One region of the Paraoerskovia marina genome, then DNA from elsewhere that is predicted to be linked to it. Evidence: predicted binding sites of a transcription regulator. Region 1 holds the regulator's gene; the other holds the start of a gene.

Region 1 (14,969 bases):
CGAGGTCACCTTCGACATCGACGCGAACGGCATCGTGCACGTGTCCGCCAAGGACCGTGGCACCGGCCAGGAGCAGTCGATGACGATCACCGGCGGGTCGGCCCTCCCCAAGGAGGACATCGACCGCATGGTGAAGGAGGCCGAGGAGCACGCCGCCGAGGACAAGGCGCGTCGTGAGGAGGCGGAGACCCGCAACCAGGCCGAGTCGTTCGCGTACTCGACCGAGAAGCTGGTCAACGACAACAAGGAGAAGCTCTCCGACGAGGTCGTGACCGAGGTCGAGGCAGACATCGCCGCCGTGAAGACCGCGCTCGAGGGCGAGGACTTCGAGGCCGTGAAGTCGGCGAACGAGAAGCTCATGACGTCGTCGCAGAAGATCGGCGAGGCGCTCTACGCGCAGGAGCAGGCTGCCGGTGAGCAGACTGCCGCGGGCGACCAGGGCACCGAGACCCCGGAGAACGACGAGGACATCGTCGACGCCGAGGTCGTGGACGACGACACCGAGGGTGACCGCAAGTGACGTCCGCTGACGACACCACCCCCGAGAACGAGCGTCCCGAGGACGAGTCGGCACAGCCCGCGGACGCCGCCGAGCAGGCGGCGTCCGCGGGGGACGCCCCCGAGGGCGACCCCTTGGAGGCACTCGACTTCGAGCCCAGCGAGGAGGCGTCCGAGGACGCCGCCGTGCTGGCCGCGAAGGCTGAGGCCGCGGAGCACCTCGACGCCCTCCAGCGCGAGCGTGCGAGCTTCACGAACTACCGCAATCGTGCGGTGCGTGACAACGCGGCGGCACGGACCCAGGGCGTCCAGGACGTCCTGGCCGGGCTGCTCCCGGTGCTCGACGACATCGAGCGGGCGCGCCAGCACGGCGAGCTCACCGGTCCGTTCGTCGCGATCAGCGACAAGCTGGACGGCGCGCTCGCCAAGTTCGAGATCGAGCGGTTCGGCGCGGTCGGGGACGAGTTCGACCCCAACCTCCACGAGGCACTCATGCACTCGACCGACCCCGAGGCGACGTCCTCGACGGTCAACATCGTGATCGAGCCCGGGTACCGGATCGGGGAGCGTGTGGTCCGCGCGGCCCGCGTGTCCGTCGTCGGGCCCGAGTAGCACCCGCTTCACCGCGCCGAGCATGCGGTCCGCCCCTCGACCCCGGTCCTGAGGGCGGGCCGCCTGCTCGGCCGAGCAGGTGGTGGGCCCGGTCGGGCCCACGGACGAACGTAGAGAGCATGACCGAGGAAAGGAGGCGCCGTGACCGGTCAGGACTGGATCGAGAAAGACTTCTACGCAGCGCTCGGTGTCCCGAAGGACGCCGACGACGCCGCGATCAAGAAGGCCTACCGCAAGCTTGCCCGCACGTATCACCCGGACCACAACCCGGGTGACGACAAGGCGGAGCAGAAGTTCAAGGAGATCGGCGAGGCCTACGCCGTCCTCTCCGACAAGGAGCAGCGCCAGCAGTACGACGGCCTGCGCGCGATGGCCGGTGGCGGTCCTCGCTTCGCAGCAGGCGGCCCGGGCGGCTCCTCGGCCGGGTTCGAGGACATGTTCGGCTCGATGTTCGGCGGCGGGACGCGTCAGCGCTACTCGACGTCGGGTGGCGGCGCGGGTGCCGGTGGGTTCGAGGACATCCTCGGCTCGATGTTCGGCGGCGGCTACGGCGGCGGAGGCCAGGCCGGCTTCCGGCCGAACCCGGCGCAGAAGGGCCGCGACGTCCAGGCGTCGACGACGATCGACTTCCGTCAGGCGGTCGAGGGCACGACGCTCTCGCTGAACGTCAACGGCCGCAAGGTCAACGCGAAGTTCCCCGCCGGGGTCAAGGACGGGCAGAAGATCCGCCTGCGCGGCAAGGGCCAGCCCGGGACGGGCGGCGGTCCCGCCGGAGACCTCGACATCACCGTCTCGGTGACTCCGCACCCGGTCTTCACGATGGAGGGCCGGAACCTGAGGATGACGCTGCCGATCTCCTTCGTCGAGGCGGCGCTCGGCGCCACCGTGCAGGTCCCGACGTTCGACGGCGGCTCCGTCAAGTTGAAGATCCCGCACGGCACCTCGTCCGGCAAGGTGCTGCGCGTCAAGGGCCGTGGGGTCGTGACGCCAAAGGGCACGGGTGACATGCTCGTGACCGTGCAGGTCGCGGTTCCGCAGAAGCTGTCGAAGGACGCCAAGAAGGCGGTCGAGGCGCTCGCGCAGGCGACCGGCGACGAGGATGTCCGTGAAGGCCTGGCCGAGAGGGCCGGCAGCTAGGCACACGGAGGCAGGACAGAGGCGGGCGGAGGCCCGAGGAGGGAGCGACGTCGTGAGGATCGACCCGGACGCACCGTTGCTGGCGATCTCGCAGGCGGCCGAGCTGGCGGGCATGCACGCCCAGACCCTTCGGCAGTACGACCGCCTCGGCCTCGTCTCGCCCCGCCGGACGGTGGGGCGCGGACGCCGGTACTCCTACCGCGACGTCGAGCGTCTGCTTGAGGTGCAGCGGCTGAGCCAGGACGAGGGGATCAACCTCGCCGGCATCAAGCGGATCCTCGAGCTCGAGCGCCGCGTCGAGATCTTGGCCGCGCGGGTCGAGGCCCTGCACGCCCGGGTCGAGACGGGCACCCGCGTCTTCGCGACGGGGTCGAGCGGGGAGACCGTCGCCGTGCCGCGCGGTCGGCGCGGCCGGCGCGAGGTGTCGTCGCGCTCGCTCGTGCTCTGGCGGCCTCCGCAGGAGTAGGGCGCCACCGACGCACGACGGCGAGTCTCCGCTAGCGTCGAAGGTCGTCCAGGAGCGTCTCGGCCTCGGCGAGCGTCGCCGGGAGGGTGATGATGCTGATCCGCGGCGGACGCCGCAGGACGGCACTGAGGTGCAGCCGCTCGGTGGCCGACTCGATCTCGCGGCGCGCCGCCTCGGCGATCGCCGCCGCCTCCGACGCCGGGACGAGGATCGCGTAGACCCCGTCACCGATGGATGCGGCAGGACCGACGGCCGACGCCGCGCGCAGCGCCTCCCCGACCCCCGCCTCGCGGCTGGCGCGCTGCCAGAGCGCGACGTGACCGACGGCGACGTCCACGTGGACGAGGGACGACGTCGTCCCGGCGGCCAGGCCGAGAGCGGCGGCGTGGGCGTACGCCTCTCCGAGACGGACCCGGAGGTACTCCGCGCTGACGAGTCCCGACGCAGGGTCCCGGACGGCGTCGGACGCACCCGGTTCGATGGCACCCTCGGCCCATCCCGTGCCCAGGGCGCGGAGGGTGAGGACGTCCGTCTCGGCGCCGACGGCGCGGTACAGGCACAGCAGGTCGTCGATCGTCTCGCCGATGCTCACTCCCGCGACGCCGCGCGCGGTGCCGAGGCGTTCGGCCGCCGCACTGGTGTCGCGGCCGTCGGCGAGCGCCTCGGCGAGTGCGTCGACGGCAGGGTGGTGCCAGTCCCCGGGGCGCAACCAGACGGTCGAGAGCGACTGCCTGCGCCAGTGCTCCCGCACGCGCTCGGCGTCGCTGATTCGGTGCCCCATCGGGTTCTCCATACTGATGAGACGCACGAGAGTGCCGACTATGACGCGAGAACGCGACGCAATCTGCGCGGTACGCGCGGTTTTCCGCTCCGTCGTGGGGTGGAAGGGTGTTCCTGTCAGTTTCGCGACTGAGTATGGTAGGGGAGCGCCTGCTCCGGCGCGACGAAGACGACAGGTAGGCAGATGACGCAGCTCGACACGACGGCGCCCGCCGACGCAGAGCTGATCGCCAGCACCCGACGTGGCGACCAGGCTGCCTTCGGCGAACTCTATGCCCGCCACAGCGCCGCCGCGCTGGGGGTCGCGCGCCAGTACGTGCCGAACTCCGCCGATGCCGAGGACGTCGTCTCCGAGGCGTTCACCAAGGTGATGCTCGTCCTGCAGAAGGGTGAAGGCCCGGACACGGCGTTCCGGGCCTACCTCTTTACTGTTGTCCGCCGACTCGCCTTCGACGCCAGCAAGGGGCGCGCGCGGACGCGGCCCACGGACGAGATCGAGACGTTCGAGTCCGCGATGGGTCCGCTCGCCTCCACCGAGGAGCCGATGCTCGAGGGGTTCGAGCGGACGACCGTGGCACGCGCGTTCGAGGGGCTGCCCGAGCGGTGGCGGGCCGCACTCTGGTACTCCGAGGTCGAGGCGATGAGCCCGGCGCAGTTCGCCCCGATGCTCGGCCTCAGCGCCAACGGGGCCGCGGCACTGACGTATCGCGCTCGTGAGGGGCTGCGTCAGGCCTACCTCCAGCAGCACCTGAGCGAGCCCCCGGGCGATGCGTGTGCGGCGACGGGGGATCTGCTCGGCGCGTATGCGCGTGGAGGTCTGTCGGCGCGGGAGACCGCCAAGGTCGACGCTCACCTGGAGACGTGCGGCGGCTGTCAGGACCTGGTCGTCGAGCTCGGCGACGTCGCACACGGCATGCGCGGGATCGTCGCACCCCTGGTCCTCGGGCTCGGAGCGCTCGGCCTGGTCGGGGCACCGCTCCCGGTCGGCGGTGCGATCGCAGGAGCCGTCGCGGCTGGTGCTGCCGCCGGTACGGCTGGTGCTGCCGGGTCCACCGGGAGCGGTTCCGCGGGCGGCACGGGCGGTGCCACGGGTGCCGGTGGTGCTGCGGCGGGCGGCGGTGCTGCGGGCGGAGCTGCTACCGGCGCCGGGACCTTCGCGGGTCTCGCGGCGGCGATCAGTGGGGCGCCTCTGGTGGCTGCCGCGATCGGGGTCGGGATCCTCGCGGTCGCGGGTCTCGCCGTCGCGGCAGCCACAGGAAACTTCTTCGGCGGTGGCGACGACACGTTTGTCGCGCAGAGCGACGAGAGCACGGCCGACGCGGACTCCGGCGCCGGTGTCGCGACTGACTCGGACGACCCCGCGACGTCGGACGACGCGACGACCGATCCCGACGACGCGGCGACGGACGCCGCGGACCCCGACCCGACGTCGCCCTCGAACGTCCCCGTGGTCGACGGGGCGGCCGAGCCGCTCGACTCGGACGGTTCGGGCGTCCCGGACCCTGAGGGTCCGTCGGGGTCGTCCGACGCAGCGACTCCTGCGGGCGGCACCGGATCTGGGACGACGCCCGACACCGACGGCGAACCCGACGTCGATCCTGCCCCGGCGCCGGACCCGGACCCGGCGGTCGAGCCCACGACGGACCCGACGACAGAACCCACGACGGACCCGACGACCGATCCCGTCGCACCGGCCAGCCTCGCGGTGTCGTTCACGCCGCCGACCCAGCTCACGGCCCGCACTCCCACCGACATCGTGATCGACACCGTGAACTCCGGGGGCACCGCGGCGAGCGCGGTGATGCTCGAGGTCGGGCTCCCGGACGGGGTCGACCTGCTCGGCGCCACCTCGAGTGCGGGGACCGCTCTCGGCGTCCCGGTCCTCACCGACGCCGACCTGCGCTGCGGCGAGCCCGGCGGGGACGACGGGCGTACCGTCACCTGCCGGATCGGCACGGTGGACGCCCACACGTCGGTGTCGGTGGCACTCCGCATCCAGGCCACGCGCGCCGGGACGTACGAGTTCCGCGCCGCGTACTGGGGCGACGGCCTCGACCGTCGCGACCACCACTTCGACCCGATCTCCGCGGGGTACTGGGGGGCCGAGGTCTCCGGCGCGTTCTCGTCGCCGACCGTGGCGCTGCAGAACCCGGGGACCGTCGGGGTTCCGCTGTCGGTGGAGAGCACGGGCGACCGGCCGGTCGAGTACGTCGCGGTGGACGTCGACGTGCCGGACGGCCTGCGCGTCGTCGGCGGTGACGGCGCCTGGGACTGCGAGTCGGGCACGGAGACCGTCACCTGCACCGCGGGCGGCACCGTCGAACCGGGCGAGAGCCAGCGCGGTGACGTCCTGCTCGCGAGCGTCGCGGGCGGAGCGACGGCGCCCGCCGGGTTCACCCGGATCGCCGGGTCCGTGACCGCCGAGCAGGCCGACGGGTCGCGCAGCGGTGCCGTCGTCACCGATGCGGCCGACGGCGCGTACGTGGAGGTCGAGGAGGCCTGGAGTCGCGTCGACGTCGAGTACGCGACCGCCTGCACCGACGCGGGTGTCAGCCTGGGAGCGACGGTCCGGTCGATACTGTCCGCAGACCTCGCCGCGCATCTGCAGTACGACGTCGAGGGGAGCGACGCCCGGACGAGTCGCCCAGTCACGGTCGAGGGGGGGTCTACGACCGAGCTGACGTTCCAGCCGGACGGCGTGTACGACGGCGGAGCAGTCACCGCCGTGGTCGTGGCCGAGATCGCAGGAAGCTCCGTCGAGCACACGCTCGCCGAGCACTCCGTGTCGGCATGCCCGAGCCCCGAGCCCACGACGGATCCCACGACGGATCCCACGACCGACCCGACGACGGATCCCACGACCGACCCGACGACCGATCCGACGACGGATCCCACGACGGATCCCACGACGGACCCGACGACTGATCCGACCACCGATCCGACGACGGATCCGACCACCGACCCCACGACGGACCCGACGACTGATCCGACGACGGATCCGACCACCGACCCCACCACGGACCCCACGACGGACCCGACCACGGATCCCACGACGGATCCGACGACTGATCCGACCACAGACCCCACCACGGATCCGACCACGGATCCGACCACGGATCCCACCGCCGACGCGGCGCTCGAGGTCCTGGTGGCCGCGCCGTCGGAGATGGCGAACCCCGGGTCGGCAGCCGTCGACCTCAGCCTGGCCAACGTCGGCGAGGTCGCTCTCGACGGTGCAGCCGTGGACGTCACCCTGCCGGCCGGGCTGCGACTCGTCGGAGGTTCGCGCGCCTGGGACTGCACCGCGGACGGAGACGCGGTGACGTGCCAGACCTGGGGTGACCTCGGGCCGGGTGACGCGGTCGAGGGGACGTTCACCGTCGCCTCCGTCGCCGATGCCTCGGGGGCGCCCGTGCTCGGCGCGCGGGTCGTGCAGATCGGCGTCGCGGCATCCGCGCTCGAGGGAACCGTGACGGACGACGACTCGACCGAGCTCTCGATCGCCGAGCCCTGGAGCGGACTTGATCTCGGTGCGGTCGAGGCCCGGTGCACCGACGGAACGGCGTCCCTGATCACGGATCTCGTGTCCACGACGGACGTCGACGGCACGGCCACTCTCGCCTTCACTCCCGCGGATCGCGCCTCGCGCGACGGCGACACCGTCGCGCTCAGCGGCACGGCAGGCGCGGGCTCGGAGGAGGCCGTCCGCCTGACGCTCGACGAAGGGGCCGGGCACCCGGCCGGGGACGTCGCCGTCCGGACCGAGATCGAGGTTGCGGACCAGGTGTTCACCCTGACCTCGCCGGTCGGGTCCGTCGACGCGGCAGACTGCGCCACGGGTGCGCTCGTCGAGGTCGCGGACGTGGCGGCGTCGGAGGATCCCGCGACCGGCCACCTGACGCTCTCGACGGTGGTGACGAACGCCAGCGGGTTCCAGGTCGGCGTCGAGCCGCGCCTGGGCGACGTGGCCCTCGACGGGTTCGTGCTCGAGCCGGGTGAGTCGCGCGACGTCGTCCGTGTGACGGGAAGCTCCGCCGCACCCGGCGCGCTGACGCTCTCGACGTGGTGGGTCGACGCACAGGGCGACACCGGCGAGCTGACGGACGCGGAGTACGCGACCGGCGATCTGGGACTCTCGAACTGGTCGACCACCACGAGCGTGACCGCTCAGTGCGGGCGCGACGGCGTCATCTACGTCGGGGAGCTCCGCAACGACTCGACGCGGACGATGGCGACGCGCATGACCATGCACTACCCGGGTGCCGACTACGTGCAGTCCGCGAACGCCGAGACGCTTCGACCCGGCGAGTCGGGCACGTTCACCATCGAGACGCCGCTGCGCGCGTCGGAGGAACGTTGGGTGTCGTTCCGCCTGAACCGCACTGCCCTCGGAGGCGGCGGGAGCACGGCGTCCGCCGAGGCCCCGGCGATCGAGTGCCGCACGTTCTCCCCGACGGCCGAACTGACGGTCGGCGACCGACCCGCCCCCGAACCGGTCGGTGTCCGCCTCGTCGATGTCTCGGTGACGATCGACAACTCAGCCTCTGTCGGGGAGGCCGGACAGTTCACGATCAGTGGCGGGTCCGCGCGCCCGATGGACGTCACGGTCGCCGCCGGCGAGATCGGGGCCTTCTCGGTCGGAAAGGTCGGAACCGAGGGAACCGTCGTGACCGTCACCGGGACCGACGGGTCGGAGACCTGGGAGTCTGGGGACCTCGTCCTCGAACCGTGGACCCCGCAGTGCGCCGACGCGTGGACGTTCCGCTTTTGGGACGAGTTCGGGTACGAGGAAGGAGACCTGGTGTCTCATCGGGGAGCCAACTACGAACTCCTCACGTCGGGACTGGGCTTCCTCTCCCCGAGTCCCTGGTTGCCCTGGGTGTGGGAGAAGATCGAGACGTGCTCCTGACGGTCGTCGCGGCGTTCGCCAGAGCCGCCGCACGACGCGGGGGAGGAGCGCCGGGCGCGACGGCCGCGCGTCAGCTCGGGTTGGCGATCCGGTAGACCGCGTCGTCGATCCGCACGTCGCCGCCGATGAGCTCCAGGGTCTTGCCCTCGGTCCCGGGGACGTGCAGGATCTCGCCGATGGTCACCGCGACGTCGTCGCGCGTCACGTCACCGCGCTCGACGCTCTCGGCGAGTGTGACCTTCCCCGTCCCGGTCTCGTCGGTGAGTCGACCCGGGCGGAGGATCGTGAGGTCGAGGGTGTCGCGCGCGACGAGGTCGGACTCGGCCGCCGCCTTGGCGCGCAGGTAGGCGACGAAGGTCTCGTCGGCGCCGTCGGGAGTCTTGCCCCCGCGGACCGAGTCGACGCCCATCGAGGAGACGAGCAGGTAGCGCCGGACTCCGGCGATCTCGCAGGCGTCGGCCAGCAGCACGGCACCGGCCCGGTCCACGGTGTCCTTGCGGGCGATCGTGCTGCCCGGCCCGGCACCGGCGGCAAAGACGACGGCGTCGGCGTCCTTCAGCGCGTGGGCGATCTCGGCGGCGTCGTCCTGCTCGAGGTCGAGCATGGCGACGGTGGCGCCGAGGTCGGTGACGTCGAGGATCTGTGAGGCGGAGCGGACGAGGCTGACGACGGCGTCGCCGCGTTCGATCAGTGCTTGTGTGAGGCGGAGGCCGATCTGCCCGTGGCCTCCGGCGATGACGATGCGCATGTGCAGAAACTATCCGCGCAGGCGTGTCCCCGCGCGGTGAGGGATGCCGCCGTGGTGAGCGGCACGTCCGGTCCCTCGAACGACCTGGACGTCGGGCCCGAGCCCGTAGCCGACGCCGCGGACCGTGCGGACGGCGTCGAGGCCGAGCTTGGTGCGGAGTCGGCCGACGTGGACGTCGACCGTCCGGGTGCCGGCGCGGAGCCGCTCGCCGCGCCAGACGGTCGCGAGCAGGTCGTCGCGGCTGGCGACGCGGCCGGGGGCCGCGGACAGGAAGTTGAGCAGGTCGACCTCGCGCTGCGTGAGGGGGTGCTCGACGCCGTCGACGGTCGCGATCCGCTCGTCCACGGAGATGCGGACGAGGGGGATGCCGATCGACGCGAGGCGGTCGAGGAAGTCCTGGTGGCTGATGCGCGGGGTGACAGGGGCAAGCGTGGTCATGATGTCTCCGTTGGGGGTCGCGAGCGCACGGTGGGCTCGGCGGTGCCGACGGCTGGCGTCGGCGGGGTCAGGGCTGGGTCAGGCCTGACAACAGAGACACATACACATCGAGGGCAGCGCGACGGGGCGCGCTGTGCTCCGATGTGTGGTCATGAGGGCAGCATGCCACCACGAGACGGCATCTGCCAAGGGGTGAACGCGAACTCGTCCGAGATTCGAGACTTCTCGCTCGAATGCTTCGGGATGCCCGAAAGGGCGGGCGGGTCAGACGATGCCGTAGAGCCGGTCGCCGGCGTCGCCGAGGCCCGGGACGATGTACGCGTTCTCGTCGAGCTTCTCGTCCACGGCGGCGACGACGAGCTCGACGTCGGCGCGGTCGCCGACGGCGGTGCTCAGCACCTCAATGCCCTCGGGGGCGGCCAGGAGGCAGACGGCGGTGACGTGCCGCGCGCCGCGCTCCAGGAGGTAGTCGATCGCGGCGACGAGGGTCCCGCCCGTGGCGAGCATCGGGTCGACGAGGAAGCAGTGGCGGTCCGTGAGGTCGTCGGGGAGCCGGTTGGCGTACGTGACGGCCTCGAGCGTCTCCTCGTCGCGCTGCATGCCCAGGAACCCGACCTCGGCGGTCGGGAGCAGCCGGGTCAGGCCGTCGAGCATCCCGAGGCCTGCGCGCAGGATCGGGACGACGAGCGGCATCGGCTCGGCGATCCGGACGCCCACGGTCGGGGCGACGGGCGTCTCGATCTCGTGCGGCTCCGTCTTCACGTCCCGGGTCGCCTCGTAGGCGAGGAGCGTCACGAGCTCGTCCACCAGCTGGCGGAAGTTCGGTGACGGGGTGTTGACGTCTCGCAGGACTGTGAGCTTGTGGGCGACGAGGGGGTGGTCGACGACGTGGACGCGCATACCGACGAGCCTACTCGGCCGACGCCCTCGGAGCCGTGTCGGGCACCCGTCAGGGACTCGTTCGGTCGTGCTGTCTCGCGGGAGAGGGCCTGGGGCACCAGAGTCTGAGACTCTGGGGCGGTGAGCGAGAACGAGCCCGACGCGCCGGGCCTCTCCCTGCCCTGGGCCGCCGACACGTTTCCCCCGGTGACGCTCGCCGCGCGCCGCCAGGTCTGGGACGCCCTGATGGGCCTGGCGCTGCACGAGGCGACCCACGCCCTGGCGTCCGACGACGTCCCGGTCGGTGCGCTCGTCGTCGGACCGCAGGGCACGCTGCTGGGGGTGGGGCACAACCGGCGCGAGGAGGGCGGGGACCCGACCGCTCACGCCGAGGTGCTCGCGATCCGCCAGGCGGCCGCCACGCTGGGGAGCTGGCGCCTCGACGGGTGCACGTTGATCGTGACGCTCGAGCCCTGTGCGATGTGCGCGGGTGCGATCACGCTCGCCCGGATCCCCCGGGTGGTGCTCGGGGCCTGGGACCCGAAGGCGGGAGCGACCGGATCCGTGTGGGACCTGGTGCGCGACCGCGCCGTCCTGCACACCGTCGAGGTGATCGGCGGGGTGCGTGAGCAGGAGTGCGGCGACCTCCTGCGCGGGTTCTTCGAGGAACGCCGGTGAGGCGGTACGCACCGCTCCTGGCCGCCGTCGTGTGGGCCGTCTCGGTCCCGCTGGTGTGGTGGTGGGGGCGGTGGCTCCAGGACCAGGACGAGGTGCTGCTGCTCGGCGGAGCACCGCCCTTCGCCGGTCTGCGGATCACCGAGGCCGGGTGGGGAACCCTCGCCGCCGTCGGTGTCGCGGCCCTCGTGCTCTGGCGCGGGCCACGACTGGCGCGGACGCTGCGGTGGGGCGTCCTGCTCGCCGTCGGGTGGGCGACCGCTCTCGCGTGGACGCTGGCGCTGGGCGCCTCCGTGCGGTGGTCGGACCTGACCGAGCCGCTGACGAACGAGAACGACTATCTGCCGGCCGTGCCCGGGGCCTCCGCCGATCCGAGCGGGTTCCTCGCGACCCTGCAGTCCGACCCGATGAGCTACCCCGTGCACGTCCGCGGGCACCCGCCGGGCTTCACCCTGCTGCTCGCCGGGATGGACCGGGTGGGGCTCGGCGGCGCCGGCTGGGCCGCGGCGCTCGTGATCCTCGCCGGGACCTCCGCCGTCGTCGCCGTCGCGCTCACCATCCGGCTGCTCGGCGGTGCCGCGGGGGAGCGGACCGCGCGCGCGGCGATGCCGGCCGTCGTCCTCGCGCCGTCCGCGATCTGGGTCGCGACGTCGGCCGACGCCTTCTACGCGGGCGTCCTCGCCTGGGGCACCGCGCTGCTCGCCGTCGGCACGACGTCGCGCGGACGAGCGCGCTGGGCCGCCGTCGTCGGGGCCGGGCTGCTCCTCGGGTGGGCACCGTTCCTCAGCTACGGCCTGCTGCACATGGGACTCGTCGTGCTGGCCGTCCCGATCGTCACGCGACGGTGGTGGCCCACCGTCGTCGCCGGTCTGCTCGTGGTGGCCACCCTGGTCGCCTGGGGGCTCGCCGGGTTCTGGCTCTGGGACGGCATCGCCGCGACGCACGAGGCGTGGTCGAACGGGAAGGCGTCCGCGCGACCGTACGGGTACTTCCTCGTCGCCGACATCGTCCTGCTCGGCGCGTTGATCGGCCCCGCCGGTGTCGGCGGGACGGCTCGCTGGCGACGGCTCGACCCTGCGACGGCGTGGCTCGCGGCGCTCGCGATCGTCGCGGCGGCCGCCGGCGCGTTCGGCGGGTTCGAGCGCGGTGAGGTCGAGCGCGTCTGGCTGCCGCTCGCGTGCTGGATCGTCCCCGTCGCCGGGGCGCTCGCGCTCGGCACGGGCACCGGCGAGAGGCCGGGCGACGGCCGCACGTGGCGCTGGTGGCTCGGGGCGCAGGCCGCGACGGCGATCGCGATCGAGACGCTGGTGGTGACTCCGTGGTGAGCCGCGGGCGTACGGCCCGCTCGTTCGTCAGGTGACTGTCAGGGCGGCAGCGGAGGTTTGACCGCGCAGCTCCTCCGAGCGCTCCCTACGATCGCGGTATGGCCAAGGTCGAGGACGAGACGCGTCGGAGCCGCTTACCGCGCCTGCCGCGAACGGAGGACTTCGCCTCCGCGATCCACGATCCCCGAGTCGTCGCCCGGGTGGGCGTCCTCCTCGGGTCGGCGTTCCTGCTCGTCTTCCTCACGGGCCTCTACTCCCACGTCCACCAGAACCCCGTGGCGTGGTTTCCGCTCGGCCCTGACCCCGCCTGGCTGTACCGGGTCACGCAGGGGATCCACGTCGGGGCTGGGATCGCGTGTGTCCCGCTGCTGCTGGCCAAGTTGTACGCCGCCTACCCGGCCCTCTTCGAGCAGCCCCCGGTCCGCGGCCCGCTGCACGCGCTCGAGCGGCTCTCGGTCGCGGTGCTCGTCGCGACGGCGACGTTCCAGCTCGTCACGGGTGTGCTCAACACCTTCCAGTGGTACCCGTGGAGCTTCGGGTTCGTCGGGGTCCACTACGCGACGTCGTGGGTGGTGATCGGGTCGCTGCTGATCCACGTGGGCGTCAAGCTCCCGGTGATCGTGCCCGCGCTTCGCGCACGCATCAAGGACGGCGAGATCGTCGACCCGGAGATCGCCGACGAGAGCCCGCTGCCACGCACCCACATCTCCGACGGCGACCTGATGTCGATCCCGGACGGCGACCTCCACCCGGCCGAGGACCGCTCGACCACCGAGGCGACGGCGACGCGGCGCGGGTTCCTCACGGCTGTCGCCGTGACGACGCTCGGCGCCGTCGCCCTGACCGTCGGACAGACCGTCCGCCCCCTCGCGCCGCTCTCCGTCCTCGCCCCCCGCGACCCGCGCGTCGGCAGCCAGGGCGTGCCCGTCAACAAGACCGCCGCCTCCGCGCAGGTGACGAGCGACGTCGTCGGACCGGCGTGGAGGCTCGAGCTCGAGGGGCCCGACGGCGTCGTCCAGCTCTCGCGGGACGACCTCCTGGCGATGGACCAGCACACGGCCGACCTCCCGATCGCGTGCGTCGAGGGGTGGAGCGCCATGGCGACCTGGCAGGGGGTGCGCGTGCGCGACCTCGTCGAGCGGGCCGGCGGCCGGGTCGGGGACGGCGGGCACGACGTCTCCGTCGCGAGCCTGCAGGTCGGCGGCGCGTACAGCCGGTCGGTCCTGCAGGCGTCCTACGTCGCGTCGGACGACACGCTCCTCGCGCTGCGGCTCAACGGCCAGGACCTCAACCTGGACCACGGGTACCCGGCGCGCATCATCGCTCCCAACCGTCCGGGCGTGCTGCAGACCAAGTGGGTCAACCGCCTCGCCGTCGTCGAACCGGTGATCGCATGATCGCGACACGGTGGGCGCTGTGGGCCGCGGGGGCCGCGATGATCGCGTGGGGCCTGTGGACCGCCTGGGTCCGCGTCCCGCCCGACCAGTGGGTCTCCGTGCTGCTGTGGCTCGCCGGCGGGATCGTGGTGCACGACGCCGTCCTGGCGCCGGTGGCGATCCTGCTGGGACTTGTCGTGCTGCCCCGGGTGCCCGAGACGTGGCGGCCCGCCCTGCGTGGTGGCCTCCTGGCGCTGGGCGTCCTCGCTCTGCTGGGCGTCGGTGTCTTCATGGGCGCGGAGGGGCGGCGCAACCCGTCCGTAGTGCCCCAGGACCCGCTCGCCGCGGTACTCGTCGCCCTGGCCGTGGTCGTCGTCGGCGTGGTGATCGGCGGACTCGTGACCACGCGTCGTCGCGCACGGGCGGTCGGCGCGGCCTGACCCGCGGACCTCGGCTCGGCTCAACGCCGGTGCAGCGTCGTCCGCACCGGGCGACGGAGCGCGACGACCGTCCGCCCGTCCAGGTCCCACTCCTCGCTCAGCCGGAGTCCGACGTCGGCCGCGATGCGGAGCAGGGCGCGTGCACCGACGCGGGCCCACGGCATCGGGTGGCTCTCCCGGCCGTCCGGGCCGCGCAGCACCACGGGCGTGGTGTCCCAGACGTCGGGGTCCGGGTCGGTGTCGACCAGGACGAGGCCACCCGGCTCGACGAGCTCGGCGCAGCGCCGCAGGAGCGCCGTCGGGTCGCCCCCGATGCCGACGTTGCCGTCGGCGAGCAGCACCGTCCCCCAGCGGCCCTCGCCGGGCAGAGGACGTTCGACGGCGCGCCGCAGGGCCAGCGCGCCGCGCGACCTCGCCTCGGTCACGGCCCGCGGAGAGACGTCGATGCCGAGGCACGGCACCCCGCGTCGACCGAGTGCTGCCGCCATCCGGCCCGGCCCGCACCCGACGTCGAGCACCGGCCCCTCGCACCGCGCCAGGATCATCTCGTCGACAGCGCTCGTCGGGGCCGCCCACGTCGCCACGTCGAGCAGGCGCGTCTCGGCGGCACCGACCGCGAGGACCGGCACCCCCGAGAGCGCCTGCTCGTACAGGGCCAGCGGATGCACGCGCGCCGAGGCGCGGCG
Region 2 (14,969 bases), 830 kb from region 1:
CACCGCCTCCGCCCAGGTCGCCGTCCAGGCGCTGCGACTCAACTGGCAGCCGCGCGGCGCCGTCGTGCGCGTGCCCATGCGGAACGCCGGAGACCTGTACCTGACCATCGCCAGCCTCCTCGTCTCCCTCGTCCCCGGAACCGTCATCGTCGAGGCGCACCGGCTCACCGGGACCCTCTACGTGCACGTCCTCGACCTCAGGTCCTCGGGCGGTGCGGACGCCGTCCGGGCGCACGTCGCCGAGATCGAGGAGCGTGTGCTTCGGGCGCTCGCCTCGACGGACGAGCTCGAGGCGGCGGGGCTCGGGCCCTCGCCGGTCGAGCCGGGAGCGCCGGTCGAGTCAGGAGCGCCGGTCGAGCCTGTCGAGACCAGGGCCGAGCCGGGAACGCCGGTCGAGCCTGTCGAGACCGAGAACCCACCGGAGGAGAGCCGATGACCATCGTCGCGATCGTCTGCGTCACGTTGATCGCCGTCGGCGCGGTCCTCGCCCTCGTCCGCGTCGAGCGCGGCCCGTCGATGCTCGACCGCACCGTCGGGCTCGACGTCTTCACGGCAGCCCTCGTCGGAGCGATCGCCATCGAGGCGGCGTACTCGCAGCGTGTGGAGACCGTCCCGCTGCTGGTCGTGCTCTCCCTCGTCGGGTTCGTCAGCTCCGTCACGATCTCGCGGTTCGCCGCGGTCGAGCCGCAGGGAGAGGGCCGGGTGCGGACCGCCGAGGAGATCGCCGCCGAGGACGCGGAGCGGATGGCCGAGCAGGAGCGAGAGCGCGAGATGCTCCGTGACTCCGACCAGGACGGCGGCCGACCGGACGGGGTGGTCCGATGACGGCCGAGGTGGTGCGCGACGTCGTCGCGGCGGTGCTCCTGCTTCTCGGTGCGTTCCTCGTGTTCGTCGCCGGTCTGGGCGTCGCGCGGTTCGACACGCTGCTTGGTCGGATGCACGCGGCGACGAAGCCCCAGGTGCTCGGTCTGATCCTGCTGCTCGCGGGTGTCGGTCTGCGGCTCGGCTCGTGGTCGACGGCCGGGATGCTCCTGCTGGTCGTGATCTTCCAGCTGTTCACCGCGCCGGTGGCGGCCCACATGGTCGGGCGTGCGGGTTTCCGCACCGGCAAGGTCGACACGTCGAAGCTCGAGATCGACGATCTCTCGACGGACGAGGCCGCGGCACGCGAGGCGGTGGTCGTGGAGGACGGCGCAGCCGACGGTTCAGCGTCCGACGCCGCGACGCCCGACTCGGACGCCCCCGACTCCGCGCCCCCCGACTCCGCGAGGTAGGGCTTCCCACGCGAGGTCGACCCTGGCAGGGTCGACCTCGCGCGCACCGACCTACCTCGGCGTCGGTGGCGTGGTAGACCAGACGGATGAGCGACGACACCGAGCACGGCTCGGCCCTCCCCGGATCGACAGCGGCCGGCTCGACCGCAGGCGGCCCGCCCGCCACTGCCGCTCCGAGTCCCCGGGTCGTGGAGGCCGGCGAGTCGTCGGAGAGCACGCTCACCGTGCTCATCGCGTTCGGCGCGAACCTGCTGATCGCGATCGCCAAGTCGGCCGCCGCCGTCGTCACGGGGTCGGCCTCGATGGTGGCCGAGGCGGTCCACTCGTGGGCGGACACGGGCAACGAGGTGTTCCTCCTCGTCGCGGACAAGCGCGCACGCCGTCCTGCCGACCGCGAGCACCCGCTCGGCTACGGCCGCGAGGCCTACGTCTGGTCGATGTTCGCGGCGATCGGGCTGTTCGCGGTCGGTGCGGGCGTCTCCATCACGCACGGCATCCAGGAGCTCGTGCACCCGGAGCCGGCGGGCGACTACGGCATCGCCTACGCCGTGCTCGCGGTCGCGTTCGTCCTCGAGGGCATCTCGTTCCTGCAGGCGTTCCGCCAGGTGCGGCGGGAGGCGAAGTCCGCGGACAGGTCGGTCGCCGCGCACGTCCTGAGGACCTCGGACCCGACCGTCCGGGCGGTCTTCGCGGAGGATGCGGCAGCGCTCGCGGGTCTCTTGATCGCGTTCGCCGGGATCCTCGCCCATCAGATCACGGGCTCTCCGATCCCGGACGCGATCGGGTCGATCGCCGTCGGTGTGCTGCTGGCGGTCGTCTCGGTGGTGCTGATCGACCGTAACCGACGCTTCCTCGTCGGTGAGGGAGTCGATCCGCGGGTGCGGACGGACGTCACCGAGTCGTTGACACGGCTGCCGGGCGTCCTGCGCGTCACGTACCTGCGGGTTGAGTACGTGGGGCCGCGGTCGGTCTACCTGGTCGCGGCCGTGGACCTGACCGGGGACGACGCCGAGTCGGACGTCGCGCGGCGGCTCGCGGAGCTGGAACGGCAGATCGTGGGCCGGCCGCTCGTCGCCGGGTGCGTGCTGACGCTCTCGTTGCCCGACGACCCGTCGCTCCCGACCACCTGACACGCACGACCACGCCGAGCACGGCCGTGCCGTCCGCCCCGTGCCCGGCGGTGCGTTGGGTCACGCCGGGCGATCGGTGGCCTCGCGGGCGAGCAGCGACTCCTTGATCGCGAGTCCGTACCGGAACCCTCCGAGCGAGCCGTCGCTGCGCAGGACGCGGTGGCAGGGGACGAACAGCGCGGCGGCGTTCATCGCGCAAGCCCCGGCGGCCGCGCGGACCGCCGCCGGACGCCCCGACCGCTCGGCGTACTCGGTGTACGTCACGGGTGCACCGGGCTCGACGTCGCGCAGCGTCTCCCAGGCGGCCTCGCGGAAGGGGCCCGAGACCTGCACGACGGCGACCCGGCCCGGTGCGGCGATGTCGCCCGCGTAGTACGCGCGGACGGCGGAGACGGCATGCCCGACGGCGGGATCGTCCTCCCGCGCTGGCCGGACCTCGGCTGGGCGCAGGGTCGGGTGGATCAGCGCGACGAGGGAGCCGACGTCGTCGGTCCATCCGGAGGCGAGGACGGCGCCGTCGGCGCGCGTGACGACGCTGAACGGTCCGTCCGGGGTGTCGAGGGTGCAGGCGGTGGCGGCGGCGGTGGTCATCAGAAGGCCTTCCGGGTCGGGGTGCGCCAGAGGTGGAGCGCGGCGTAGGAGCGCCACGGCGACCAGTGCGCGGTGGATTCGGGGGTGAGCGGCAGCAGCCCGAGCGCACTGGCGCCTGCGGCCAGGGCGACGTCGCGGGGGAGCAGGACGTCGGGGTCGCCGAGGACGCGCATCGCGACGTAGTCGGCCGTCCACGGCCCGATCCCGGGCTGGGCGAGCAGGGCGGCACGCAGCTCGGCAGGATCCTCGGCGGGTCCGACGACAAGCGATCCGTCGGCCAGTGCGCCCGCGACGGCGACGACGGACTCGATCCGTCGCCGTGGGCCCCGGAGGTGGTCGCGGCCGTGCTCGGCGATCGCGGCGGCCGTCGGGAACTGCCGGGCCGGCCTCGGCGCGGTGTCGGGCGCGTCGCGTGCTGCGGGTGGGTCGAGCGGCGCACCCAGCTCGGCGAGGCGGCCGAGGTGCGTGCGTGCAGCGGCGACACTAATCTGCTGGCCGACCATCGCGCGGATCACGATCTCGTGCGGGTCGACCGCGCCGGGTACGCGGATCCCGGGCACGGCGGCCACGCGCGGTGCGAGGGCGGGGTCGGCGGCGAGCACGGCGTCGACCGCCGCGGGGTCGGCGTCCAGGTCGAAGAGTCGGCGCAGGCGCGCGACGGCGACCGGGAGGTCGGCCAGCGAGGTGAGCGCGAGCCGTACGCTGAACCGACCGTCCCAGCGCGCCGTCGCGAGCCCGTCGCCGTGGGGCAGGGCGAGAGCCCGGCTGTACTCCCACGGCCCGCCGGGCTTGCCGACGACCGTCTCGACGCCGTCGACGGCGCGCGCCGCCAGGAAGCCGAACACCCCGTCGTCGTACGGCTCGCGGACGGGGAGGTTCAGGGTGAGGTTCGTCCCGCCGTCGTGCCGCCCGGGTGATTCCGCACGACGGCGCGTCGCGCGCAGCGCCGTCGGCGTGAGCCCGTACACCTCGGCGACGGTGTCGTTGAACTGTCGAATGCTGCCGAATCCGGCGGCGAACGCGACGTCGGCGAGAGGGAGGTCAGTGCCAGTGACAAGGGCGCGGGCGGTCTGCGCGCGGGCGGCACGCGCGAGTGCGAGGGGTCCGGCGCCGAGCTCGGCGTGCAGGAGCCGGCCCAGGTGGCGCTCGGAGTACCCGAGGCGTGCGGCGAGGCCGCCGACGCCGTCCCGGTCGACGACGCCGTCGGTGATCAGCCGCATCGCACGGGCGGCGACGTCGTGGGTGATGTTCCAGTCGGGCGTGCCGGGGACGGCCTCCGGCAGGCATCGCCTGCAGGCGCGGTAGCCCGCCTCGTGCGCGGCGGCGGAGGTGCGGTAGAAGGTGACGTTCTCCGGCCTCGGTGTCCGCGCCGGGCAGGAGGGGCGGCAGTAGATGCCGGTGCTGCGCACGGCGGTGATGAACTGACCGTCGAACCGGCGGTCGCGCGCGGCGATGGCGCGGTAGCGCTCGTCGAACGACGTCGGTACGCCGGTGGTCTGGATGGTCACGGCTCCATCGTGTGCCCCTGAGCGGTGCGGGCGCTAGCGGGAATCGGACCTCGCCGTGACCGAGTGGCCGATCCAGGGTTGAGCGGAATAGACTCAACTTTGTCGAGGTTGACGCCACCAGACGGTCTCGCGCATCCAGCCGAGACTCCCTGCGACGAAAGCGAGTACTCATGGACGCAAAGTTCACCACCATGTCCCAGCAGGCGATCGGCGACGCGATCCAGAGTGCGTCGGCCGCCCAGAACCCCCAGCTCGAGCCCGTCCATCTCTTGGGGTCGTTGCTCGCGCAGGACACCGGTGTGGCCCGCGGACTGCTCGACGCCGTCGGCGCGGACACGCAGGCGATCGGCCAGAAGGTGCGCGCCCAGCTCGTCGCGCTCCCGGCCGCGAGCGGGTCGGCGGTCGCGCAGCCGACGGCGTCCCGCGGCACCTCTGCCGCACTGGACCTCGCGCAGAAGGAGGCTGAGGCCCTCGGTGACGAGTACGTCTCCACCGAGCACCTCCTGATCGGCCTGGCGGCCGGTTCGTCCCCGGCGGCGCAGATCCTGGCGGACGCCGGCGCGTCGGCGGACTCGCTGCGCTCCGCGCTGCCGTCGGTCCGCGGCAACGGGCGGGTGACCAGCCCCAACCCCGAAGGGACGTACAAGGCGCTGGAGCAGTACGGGCTCGACCTGACCGCCCGTGCGCGGGAGGGCCGTCTCGACCCGGTGATCGGCCGCGACGCCGAGATCCGCCGCGTCGTCCAGGTGCTCAGCCGCCGGACCAAGAACAACCCCGTCCTGATCGGTGACCCGGGCGTCGGCAAGACCGCCGTCGTCGAGGGGCTGGCCCAGCGCATCGTCGCGGGCGACGTCCCGACGTCGCTCCAGGGCAAGAGGCTGATCTCGCTCGACCTGGCGGCGATGGTCGCGGGTGCCAAGTACCGCGGCGAGTTCGAGGAGCGTCTGAAGGCGGTGCTGGAGGAGATCACGGCGTCCGACGGCGAGGTGGTCACCTTCATCGACGAGCTCCACACCGTCGTCGGGGCAGGCGCCGGTGGTGAGGGCGCGATGGACGCGGGCAACATGCTCAAGCCCATGCTCGCGCGCGGCGAGCTACGCCTCGTCGGTGCGACCACCCTCGACGAGTACCGCGAGCACGTGGAGAAGGACCCCGCGCTGGAGCGCCGTTTCCAGCAGGTCTACGTCGGCGAGCCGACCGTCGAGGACACCGTCGCGATCCTGCGCGGCCTCAAGGAGCGGTACGAGGCGCACCACAAGGTGACGATCGCCGACTCCGCGCTCGTGGCCGCCGCGGCACTCTCCGACCGCTACATCACCAGCCGCCAGCTGCCCGACAAGGCCATCGACCTCGTCGACGAGGCCGCGTCCCGCCTGCGGATGGAGATGGACTCCTCGCCGATCGAGATCGACGAGCTCCAGCGTGCCGTCACGCGCCTGGAGATGGAGGAGGTCGTCCTCAAGGAGTCCGACGACGACGCCTCGGTCGACCGTCTCGAGAAGCTGCGCGCCGACCTCGCGGACCGTCGCGAGGAGCTCGCGGGGCTGACGGCCCGGTGGGAGCAGGAGAAGGCGGGGCACAACCGCATCGGTGAGCTGCGTGCGCGGATCGACGAGCTCCGCACCGAGGCCGAGCGGTTCCAGCGCGAGAACGACCTGGAGAGCGCCGCACGCCTGCTGTACGGCGAGATTCCCCAGGTCGAGCGTCAGCTCGCCGAGGCTGAGCACGAGGAGGCCACCAAGGACGCGAGCGAGGCGCAGGACCCGATGGTCGCCGAGAAGGTCGGCGCCGACGAGATCGCGGAGGTCGTCTCGTCCTGGACCGGCATCCCCGCCGGGCGCATGCTCCAGGGCGAGTCCGAGAAGCTCCTGCACATGGAGGACGTGATCGCCGACCGGCTGATCGGTCAGCGGGCCGCCGTCGCCTCCGTCTCGGACGCGGTGCGGCGCTCGCGGGCCGGCGTGGCCGACCCTGACCGCCCCACGGGATCGTTCCTGTTCCTCGGGCCCACCGGGGTCGGCAAGACCGAGCTCGCCAAGTCGCTCGCCGACTTCCTGTTCGACGACGAGCGCGCCATGGTGCGCATCGACATGTCCGAGTACGCGGAGAAGCACTCCGTGGCACGGCTCGTCGGCGCGCCCCCGGGGTACGTCGGGTACGAGGAGGGTGGCCAGCTCACCGAGGCCGTGCGGCGTCGTCCGTACTCCGTGGTGCTCCTCGACGAGGTCGAGAAGGCCCACCCCGAGGTGTTCGACATCCTGCTCCAGGTGCTCGACGACGGCCGTCTGACCGACGGTCAGGGCCGCACGGTGGACTTCCGTAACGTCATCCTCGTGCTGACCTCGAACCTCGGATCGCAGTTCCTCGTGGACCCGACCCTGGACGAGAGCGTCAAGCGGGAGTCCGTCATGACCGCGGTCCGTGCCTCGTTCAAGCCGGAGTTCCTCAACCGGCTCGACGACGTCGTGATCTTCGACCCGCTGAACATCACCGAGCTCGGTCGGATCGTCGAGATCCAGGTGTCGGCGCTCGCAGCACGGCTGGCCGACCGCCGGATCACGCTCGACGTCACCGACGACGCGCGGGAATGGCTCGCGCTCGAGGGGTTCGACCCCGCCTACGGTGCGCGGCCGCTGCGTCGCCTGGTGCAGCGCGAGATCGGCGACCGGCTCGCACGGCTCCTGCTCGCCGGCCAGGTCCCGGACGGGTCGACGGTCCGTGTCGACCGTCCGTCCGACGGCGACGAGCCCGGTCTGGCGCTCAGCGTCGTCTGATCTCGGGCGTGGTCAGCACCGGCCGGCCACGCTGCGCCGTCGAGCACGCGGTGATGTGTCTCCTCCCTCGCGGGTCGGGAGACATCACCGCGTGCTCGGCGTGTCTCCGGCACCGGCGCAGTACGTCATTCTCCGGTAGCACGCAACCGGGAGAAAAGTCAACATCTCAACAGGCGAAACGTTCCGACCCTCCATAGCGTGAGTCGTGGCGGTCCGGTGATCACACCGGGTCATAGCGGCAATCCGGGGGTCGAGGATGAGTTCTGAGCACCTGCCTGTGCAGCACACGCGCCACCGCGCGTGGCTCTCCATCGGGGTCGTCGCGCTCCTCGTGAGCGGCACTGCGGCCGTCGACGCGGGTGCCGGCGCGCCCGTCGTCGAGATCCCGGGGGTTCCGGCCGCGCACTCCACGCCCGAGGCGGAGGCAGTCTTCGCGTCGGCGGCCGAGCGCCGCGAGCACGGTCGGGAGATCGCTGCCGAGATCGAGCGCCAGGAAGAGCTGGAGGAGATCCAGCGCGCCGCTGCCGAGAAGGCGGAAACCGAGGCAGAAGCGAAGGCTGCGGCAGAGACGAAGGCGAAGGAGAAGGCTGCGGCGAAGAAGAAGGCTCAGGCGGACGCTGCCGCCGAGAAGGCGGCTGCCGCGCAGGAGAGCGACGACGGACCGTCGAACGGCAACTCTGGCAAGGAGTCGGCGTCGGAGCAGGGGTCCGAGCCGAAGGATGACCTGAGCTCCGGCCCTCCCCGTCGGGGTTCGACGGGCGCGGCGGTCGTCGCGGTCCAGCAGCGGCTCCAGGCCCACGGCTGGAACCTCTACGCGGACGGGGACTTCGGGGCGGGCACGGACGCCGCGCTGCGCCAGTTTCAGGCCGCGTACGGGTTGTCTGCCGACGGCGTCGCCGGTTCGGCCACGATGGCGGCGCTGAACCAGGCACCCCGTGCTCGTGCATCGACGGGTTCGTCGGGGGGCTCGTCGGGCGGTTCGGCGAACTCGGGAGGCTCCCCGTCGTCCGGGTCCACGTCGTCGTCCGCGCCGGCGACGGAACCCGCTGCCCCGTCAGCACCGTCGGGCGGGATCGTGCAGCAGACCAACTGGTACCGGGCCCAGGCAGGGTGCGGACCCGTGAGCTCGAACGGCGCGCTGAGCGCCGCGGCGCAGGGCCACGTGAACGACATGGCGGCCAACGGCTACTTCTCGCACACCAGCCTGGACGGACGGACGTTCGACCAGCGGATCCGCGCGGCCGGGTACTCGGCCCCGGGCGGCGAGAACCTGGCCCGCGGCCAGACGAGCGCGACCCAGGTGATGAAGGAGTGGATGGCGAGCGCGGGTCACCGGGCCAACATCGTGAACTGCTCGTTCCGGACGATCGGTGTGGGGCAGACGGGCGTCTACTGGGCGCAGGAGTTCGGCTACTAGGGTGCTGCCCGCGATCGTCTCGCACCTACCGGATGGTCGCTTTCTCGTGGCGACGGGGTAGGTTGGTCGCGATATCGTCACAAACGACGCGTCAGTCTCAACTCGTCGCGCACCGGTCATGTGTCGCGAAGGAGTTCGATGTCGGAGGTCGCGCCCGTGCGCGGGTATGCGAAGGGTCGGCGCAAGCGCCTCGAGATCATCGAAGCAGCCACAGGTCTCTTCGGGGAGGTGGGCTACCGCGCGGCGTCTCTGCGGGAGATCTCCTCGCGCGTCGGTATCTCGCACCCGGGGCTCCTGCACCACTTCCCGACCAAGGAGACGCTGCTCGCGGCGGTGCTCGAGCACCGGGACGAGCTCGACGAGGTCCGGCTCGCGGAGGACCGGTCGGAGGGGGTCGGGTTCTTCGCCGCCCTCGTCCAGATGGTCCAGCGGAACCAGTCGCAGCCGGGGATGATCGAGCTCTACGCGATGCTCTCGATCGAGGCGACCGTTCCCGATCACCCGGCGCACGCCTACTTCCAGCAGCGGTACCAGAGCCTGATCGAGCGGATCTCCGAGGAGCTCGCCCGGATGGTCGACGACGACCGCCTGCCCGCGTCGACCGACATGGGAGCGACAGCGCGTTCGATCGTCGCGCTGATGGACGGGCTCCAGGTGCAGTGGTTGATGGACCGTGACCGCCCCGACGAGCGTGTCGACATGGCCGCGGCGCTGCGCGCACACCTGTGGCTCCTGGGCCGCGTCGAGGTCTGAACGACGACCCCGCTCCCGTGGTCGTCCCGAAAATCGTCTGAGAGGCTGTCATGTTCCCTGTCGTCCCGCTCCCGCTGTCCGTCACCGAGGCCGACGGTTCCTTCGTGCTGTCGGACGCGACGCCCGTCGTCGTCACGGACCCTCTGGCCGCGGCCATGGCGCACGTGTTCGCCGACGACCTCGCCGTCGAGACGGGTCTGCGTCTCGACGTGACGTCCGGGTCCGGCGCCGTGCACGCCGGCGCGATCGTGTGCGAGGTGGCGGTCGACGACCCCGAGCTCGCGGCCCTCGGGGTTCCGCAGGGTGTCCGGGCGGACGGGCGGGCCGCCGTGAGCGAGTCCTACGCACTCGCGGTCACCGACGACGGTGTGCGTGTGCGCGGGCGCGGAGCCGAGGGTGTGCTCCGGGGCCTCACGGTGCTGCGCCAGCTGCTGGTCGCCGCCCCTGCGGACCCTGAGACGGGTGCGCGCACCCTGGGGGCCGTCCGCGTCGTCGACTCCCCGCGCTACGCCTGGCGCGGGCTCTCGTTCGACGTCGTGCGGACCTTCCACGACGTCGCGACCGTCCGCCGGGTGATCGACCTGCTCGCGATGCACCGGATGAACGTGCTGCACCTGCACCTGACGGACGACCAGGGCTGGCGGATCGAGGTCCCGGCACGTCCGGCGCTGACCGAGGTCGGTGCCCGCGGCGCGGTGGGGGACCGGCGCGGAGGCTTCTACACCGTCGAGGACCTGCGGGGCCTCGTCCGGTACGCCGCCGCCCGGCGGGTCGCGATCGTCCCCGAGATCGACGTGCCAGGGCACTCGGCGGCGATGCTCGCCGCCTACCCCGAGCTCCTCGGGGATCGACCCGCCACCGCGGGGGAGCGTGCCGACGGGGAGGCAGGACAATCGACCCTCGACCCCGACCTCGAGGCCACGTGGGCCGTGCTCTCAGACGTCCTCGACACGGTCGTCGACGTCTTCCCGTCCCGGTACGTCCACATCGGTGGTGACGAGGCGGTCGGGATGCCCGACGACGTCCACGCAGCCTTCGTGACCCGCTTCGCCTCCGAGGTCGTGGCCCGCGGGCGGCGCGTGGTCGGTTGGCAGGAGGCGTCCCGCGGGCTTCTGGGTCCGGATGCGCTCGCCCAGCACTGGATCGACTTCGTGCCTACGGACGGGACGACGGTGGACCGCAGCCAGTTCGACCACGTCGACCCGGCACTGCTCGACGTGCTGGTCGAGATGTTCTCCAAGGCGCCGGCCGACGTCGGGCGCACGCTGGACCAGGGCACCCGGGCGATCGTCTCGCCGACGGCGCACGCCTATCTCGACCGCCAGTACTCGGCACCCTCGGACGACCCGGCGCAGGAGGCGGACCGCGCACGGCTCGGACTTCCTGCCTACGCCCCCGGCACCGTGGAGGACTTCTACTCCTGGGAGCCGTCGACGGCCGTCCACGCACTGCCCGCCGAGGCCGTCGCCGGCGTCGAGGCGGCGATCTGGTGCGAGTCGGTCACCGACGCGCGGGACCTCGACCTGTTGCTCCTGCCGAGGCTCGCCGGCCTGGCCGAACGGGCCTGGTCGCCCGCCGGGGCGTCGTCGTACGCCGACCACGCGACCCGCGTCGCGGCGGTCGCCCCTGCCTGGGAGACGCGCGGGCACGACTGGTTCAGGGCCCTGTAGCGGAGGGGCCTGCGTCGACACCCTGACCAGGGTGCAGGCCTCCACGGGGTAAGCACGGGCGCTGCGTCGCGTCATCGGCCAGGAGGGTTCGCAAAAGTTCACCGCCCGTACTTTGCAAGGACGGTGGCCTAAAGCGTTACGATGGCCCGAGGAGGCACGGTCTGCCCGGTCGTGCCGGACGCGTCACCGACACCGAGGACGGCACATGACCCGGTCGCAGCAGGTAACAACGCAGAGCGCGCGTGCGGCGGTCGTGCTCGCCGCGGGCCACGACGAGCAGTCCCGCGCGCTCCTGACCCACCCGCTCGGTGACTCGACGGTCGTCGAGCTCGCGCTCGTCAACGTCCGCAAGGTCATCCCGGCCGACCGGATCGTCGTCGTCATCTCACCCGACGAGACAGAGATTCCAGGCCTTCTGGGCGACGACCTCACGTACGTCACGCAGCTCAGCCCCCGGGGGACCGGCGACGCCGCCCTCGCCGCACGAACCGCGATCGGGCATGCGCTCGGCGACCAGGCGGGCGACGCCGCCGTGCTGGTCACCTACGCGGACACGCCTCTCCTGCGCGCCCAGTCGCTGCGGGGCCTGCTCACCCGCCACACGCTGACCGGCGCCGACCTCTCGCTCCTGACCGCCGTCGTCGAGAACCCCGAGCCCGGGTACGGCCGCATCGAGCGCACCACCGACCATGCGATCAGCGCCATCCTCGAGCAGGAGGACCGCACCGCGACCGAGGGTCGGCTCACCGAGGTCAACGTCGGCGCCTACGTCGCCGCCCCGGGGCTGCTGTTCTCGCAGATCGAGGCGCTGGCGGCCGAGGGCGAGCACCGCCTCACCGAGGTCGCGCGTCGCGTGATCGGCGCCGACCGGAAGATCTCCAGCTACCGCATCTACGACACCGACGAGGTGCGCGGCGTCAACTCGGAGGACGAGCTCGCGGAGGCGGCCGACGTCGTCCTCAAGCGGCTCTTCATCCCCAAGAAGAACACCGACACCAAGATCGTCTTCGGCACCGGCGGGTGGCGCGCCGTCATCGGCGAGGGCTACACGCTCGCGAACGTCCGTCGCCTGTGCCAGGCCGTCGCGAACGAGGTCGTGCGCCAGGGACTCGAGACCAACGGCGTCGTCATCGGCGGCGACCGCCGCTTCCTCTCGCGCGAGTCGGCCGAGGCCGCAGCCGAGGTGTTCGCCGGGAACAACATCCCCGTCACGCTCCTGCCCGACGACGTCCCGACACCGCTCGTGACGTTCGCCGCCCCGTACCTCGACGCGGCCTACGGCATCATCATCACGTCGTCGCACAACCCGCCGGAGTGGAACGGCATGAAGGTGTTCCGCCGCGACGGGTCGCTGCCGCTGGACGAGGAGACCGACCGCTATCAGGACGAGGCCAACGCTCTGTCCGTGGACGACGTCATCACCCTCGACATCGACCTGGCGCGCCGTACCGGCATGATCACGGACCGCGTGCTCACCGAGCCCTACGTGGACGCGATCGAGAAGATCGTCGACGTCGAGTCCGTGCGGGGCTCGGACCTGCGCGTGATCGTCGACCCGATGTACGGCACCAGCCAGGGCACGCTCGGCACGATCCTCAACGACATGCGCGTGCGCGCCGAGTTCATCCACGCCGCGCACAACCCGCTGTTCGGCGGGATCGCGCCGGCCCCGGACCTGCAGCGACTGTCCACGCTGATCTCGATGATCGAGTCGGGCGGCGGTCGCTACGACCTCGGCATGGCGACCGACGGCGACTCCGACCGGATCGGCATCGTCGACGAGACCGGCGAGTACATCTCGAGCAACGACCTCCTGCTCCTCCTCTACTGGTACCTGCACGAGGTCCGCGGCGAGAAGGGCGGCGTCGTCCGCAACCTCGCGACCACGCACCTGCTCGACCGGCTCGCCGCGCACTTCGGCGAGGAGTCGTTCGAGTGCCGCGTCGGCTTCAAGCACGTCACCGCCGGGATGGACAAGATCGGAGCCGTCCTCGGCGGCGAGTCGTCGGGCGGTCTGACGATCCGCGGCTGGATCCTCGGCAAGGACGGCATCTTCGCGTGCGCGCTCGTGGTCGAGATGCTGGCCCGCACGGGCAAGCGGATCTCCGAGCTGCGCGAGATGATCTACGAGATCACCGGCCGCCTCTACACGCTCGAGGCCGGGGTCCCCGCCACCCCTGAGATGCGGATCGCGGTGCCGCGCCGTCTCGAGGCCGAGCCCCTGACGCACATCGGCGAGTACCCGGTGGTCAGCGTCTCGCACCTCGACGGCACCAAGATCCTGCTGGAGAACGACAACTGGGCCCTGCTGCGCTTCTCCGGCACCGAGCCGGTGCTGCGGATGTTCGTCGAGGCCGACTCGCCGGAGAAGGCGACCGAGCTGCTCGACTGGCTCAAGACCTTCGTCACCGCCGGCATCTGACCCGTACTCGCCGAGCACGCCCCGAACTGAGAGACAGGAACCACCCCCGATGCGCTACGGCCATTTCGACACCGACCGCGACGAGTACGTCATCGACCGACCGGACGTCCCGGTCTCGTGGACGAACTACCTGGGCACGAAGGACTTCTGTACCGTCCTGTCTCACAACGGCGGCGGGTACTCGTACTACAAGTCCTCCCAGTACGGGCGGATCTCCCGCTTCCGTCCCAACGGGGTCCCGCTGGACCGACCGGGCCACTACGTCTACCTGCGCGACGACGCCGACGGCGACTTCTGGTCCGTCTCCTGGCAGCCGGTCGGCAAGCCGCTGAAGGCCGACGGTCACGAGGACGGGGCCGAGTACACCACGCGCCACGGACTCGGGTACTCGACGTTCGAGGCGAAGTACAAGGGCATCGAGGCCGAGCAGACCATCGTCATCCCGCTGGACGACGACGTCGAGCTCTGGGACGTGAAGGTCACCAACACCTCGGACGAGGTACGGACGCTGACCGTCGGGTCGTACGTGGAGTTCAGCTTCCACACGATCACGATCGACAACCAGAACCTGCAGATGTCGCTCTACGCGTCCGGCTCCTCGTACGAGGACGGGATCATCGAGTACGACTTCTACTACGAGCCCTGGACGCACCACTACTTCGCCTCCAGCGAGACACCGTCGTCCTACGACTCCCTGCGCGACAACTTCATCGGCTCCTACCGGTCGGAGTCGAACCCGATCGCGATCGAGCGCGGCGAGGGGTCGAACAAGTCCGGGACCACGCAGAACCACTGCGGCTCGCTGCAGCACAAGATCACGCTGCAGCCGGGGGAGACCAAGCGCGTCGTCTACCTGCTGGGCTACGGCTCGCGGGACGAGGCCGGGCGCGCCATGCAGGCCAAGTACGCCGACCTCGCGACGGTCGACGCCGAGCGCGCCCGCCTGCGCAAGCACTGGACCGACAAGCAGGACAAGCTCCGCATCCGCACGCCCCACGAGGGCATGAACACGATGATCAACACCTGGACGCTGCTCCAGGCGGAGACCTGCGTCGTGTGGTCGCGGTTCGCGTCGTTCGTCGAGGTCGGCGGTCGTGCGGGCCTGGGATACCGGGACACCGCCCAGGACGTCATGAGCGTCATCCACTCCAACCCGACCAAGACGCACCAGCGCATCGTCGAGCTCCTGCGGGCGCAGACCGAGGCCGGGTACGGGCTGCACCTGTTCGACCCGAAGGCGTTCGACCCGGACGCCCCGAAGCTCCCGGACGTCCCCTCGCCGACGATCGTGCCGACGCCGAGCACCGCGGACCTGATCCACGGCCTCGAGGACACCTGCTCGGACGACCACCTGTGGCTCGTGCCGTCGGTCGTGGAGTACGTCAAGGAGACCGGGCGGCTCGACTTCCTCGACGAGGAGATCCCGTTCG

What was found. The regulator HspR, encoded in region 1, represses chaperone genes until heat shock. The targets are predictions, from matches to a motif close to AAGTTGAGTCNNNNNGACTCAACTT.
Region 2: a site for HspR is predicted at 4,579-4,603, ahead of clpB (ATP-dependent chaperone ClpB). Genes of this name have one in related genera too.

The regions. Positions count from the first base shown of each region.
Region 1 covers NZ_LT629776.1:872,145-887,113, forward strand. Annotated here, with positions in the region: gene dnaK (molecular chaperone DnaK) at 1-520, shown strand, start outside; gene grpE (nucleotide exchange factor GrpE) at 517-1,110, shown strand; gene BLU20_RS03885 (DnaJ C-terminal domain-containing protein) at 1,252-2,247, shown strand; gene BLU20_RS03890 (heat shock protein transcriptional repressor HspR) at 2,306-2,713, shown strand; gene BLU20_RS03895 (hypothetical protein) at 2,745-3,494, opposite strand; gene BLU20_RS03900 (sigma-70 family RNA polymerase sigma factor) at 3,678-8,402, shown strand; gene BLU20_RS03905 (SDR family oxidoreductase) at 8,473-9,150, opposite strand; gene BLU20_RS03910 (winged helix-turn-helix domain-containing protein) at 9,160-9,588, opposite strand; gene upp (uracil phosphoribosyltransferase) at 9,853-10,488, opposite strand; gene BLU20_RS03920 (nucleoside deaminase) at 10,714-11,145, shown strand; gene BLU20_RS03925 (hypothetical protein) at 11,142-12,467, shown strand; gene BLU20_RS03930 (molybdopterin-dependent oxidoreductase) at 12,566-13,864, shown strand; gene BLU20_RS03935 (hypothetical protein) at 13,861-14,283, shown strand; gene BLU20_RS03940 (methyltransferase domain-containing protein) at 14,304-14,969, opposite strand, start outside.
Region 2 covers NZ_LT629776.1:38,557-53,525, reverse strand. Annotated here, with positions in the region: gene BLU20_RS00240 (Na+/H+ antiporter subunit E) at 1-436, shown strand, start outside; gene BLU20_RS00235 (monovalent cation/H+ antiporter complex subunit F) at 433-825, shown strand; gene mnhG (monovalent cation/H(+) antiporter subunit G) at 822-1,274, shown strand; gene BLU20_RS00225 (cation diffusion facilitator family transporter) at 1,361-2,404, shown strand; gene BLU20_RS00220 (methylated-DNA--[protein]-cysteine S-methyltransferase) at 2,465-2,995, opposite strand; gene BLU20_RS00215 (AlkA N-terminal domain-containing protein) at 2,995-4,503, opposite strand; gene clpB (ATP-dependent chaperone ClpB) at 4,674-7,277, shown strand; gene BLU20_RS13855 (CAP domain-containing protein) at 7,534-8,694, shown strand; gene BLU20_RS00200 (TetR/AcrR family transcriptional regulator) at 8,833-9,447, shown strand; gene BLU20_RS00195 (beta-N-acetylhexosaminidase) at 9,498-11,117, shown strand; gene BLU20_RS00190 (NTP transferase domain-containing protein) at 11,323-13,539, shown strand; gene BLU20_RS00185 (GH36-type glycosyl hydrolase domain-containing protein) at 13,589-14,969, shown strand, end outside.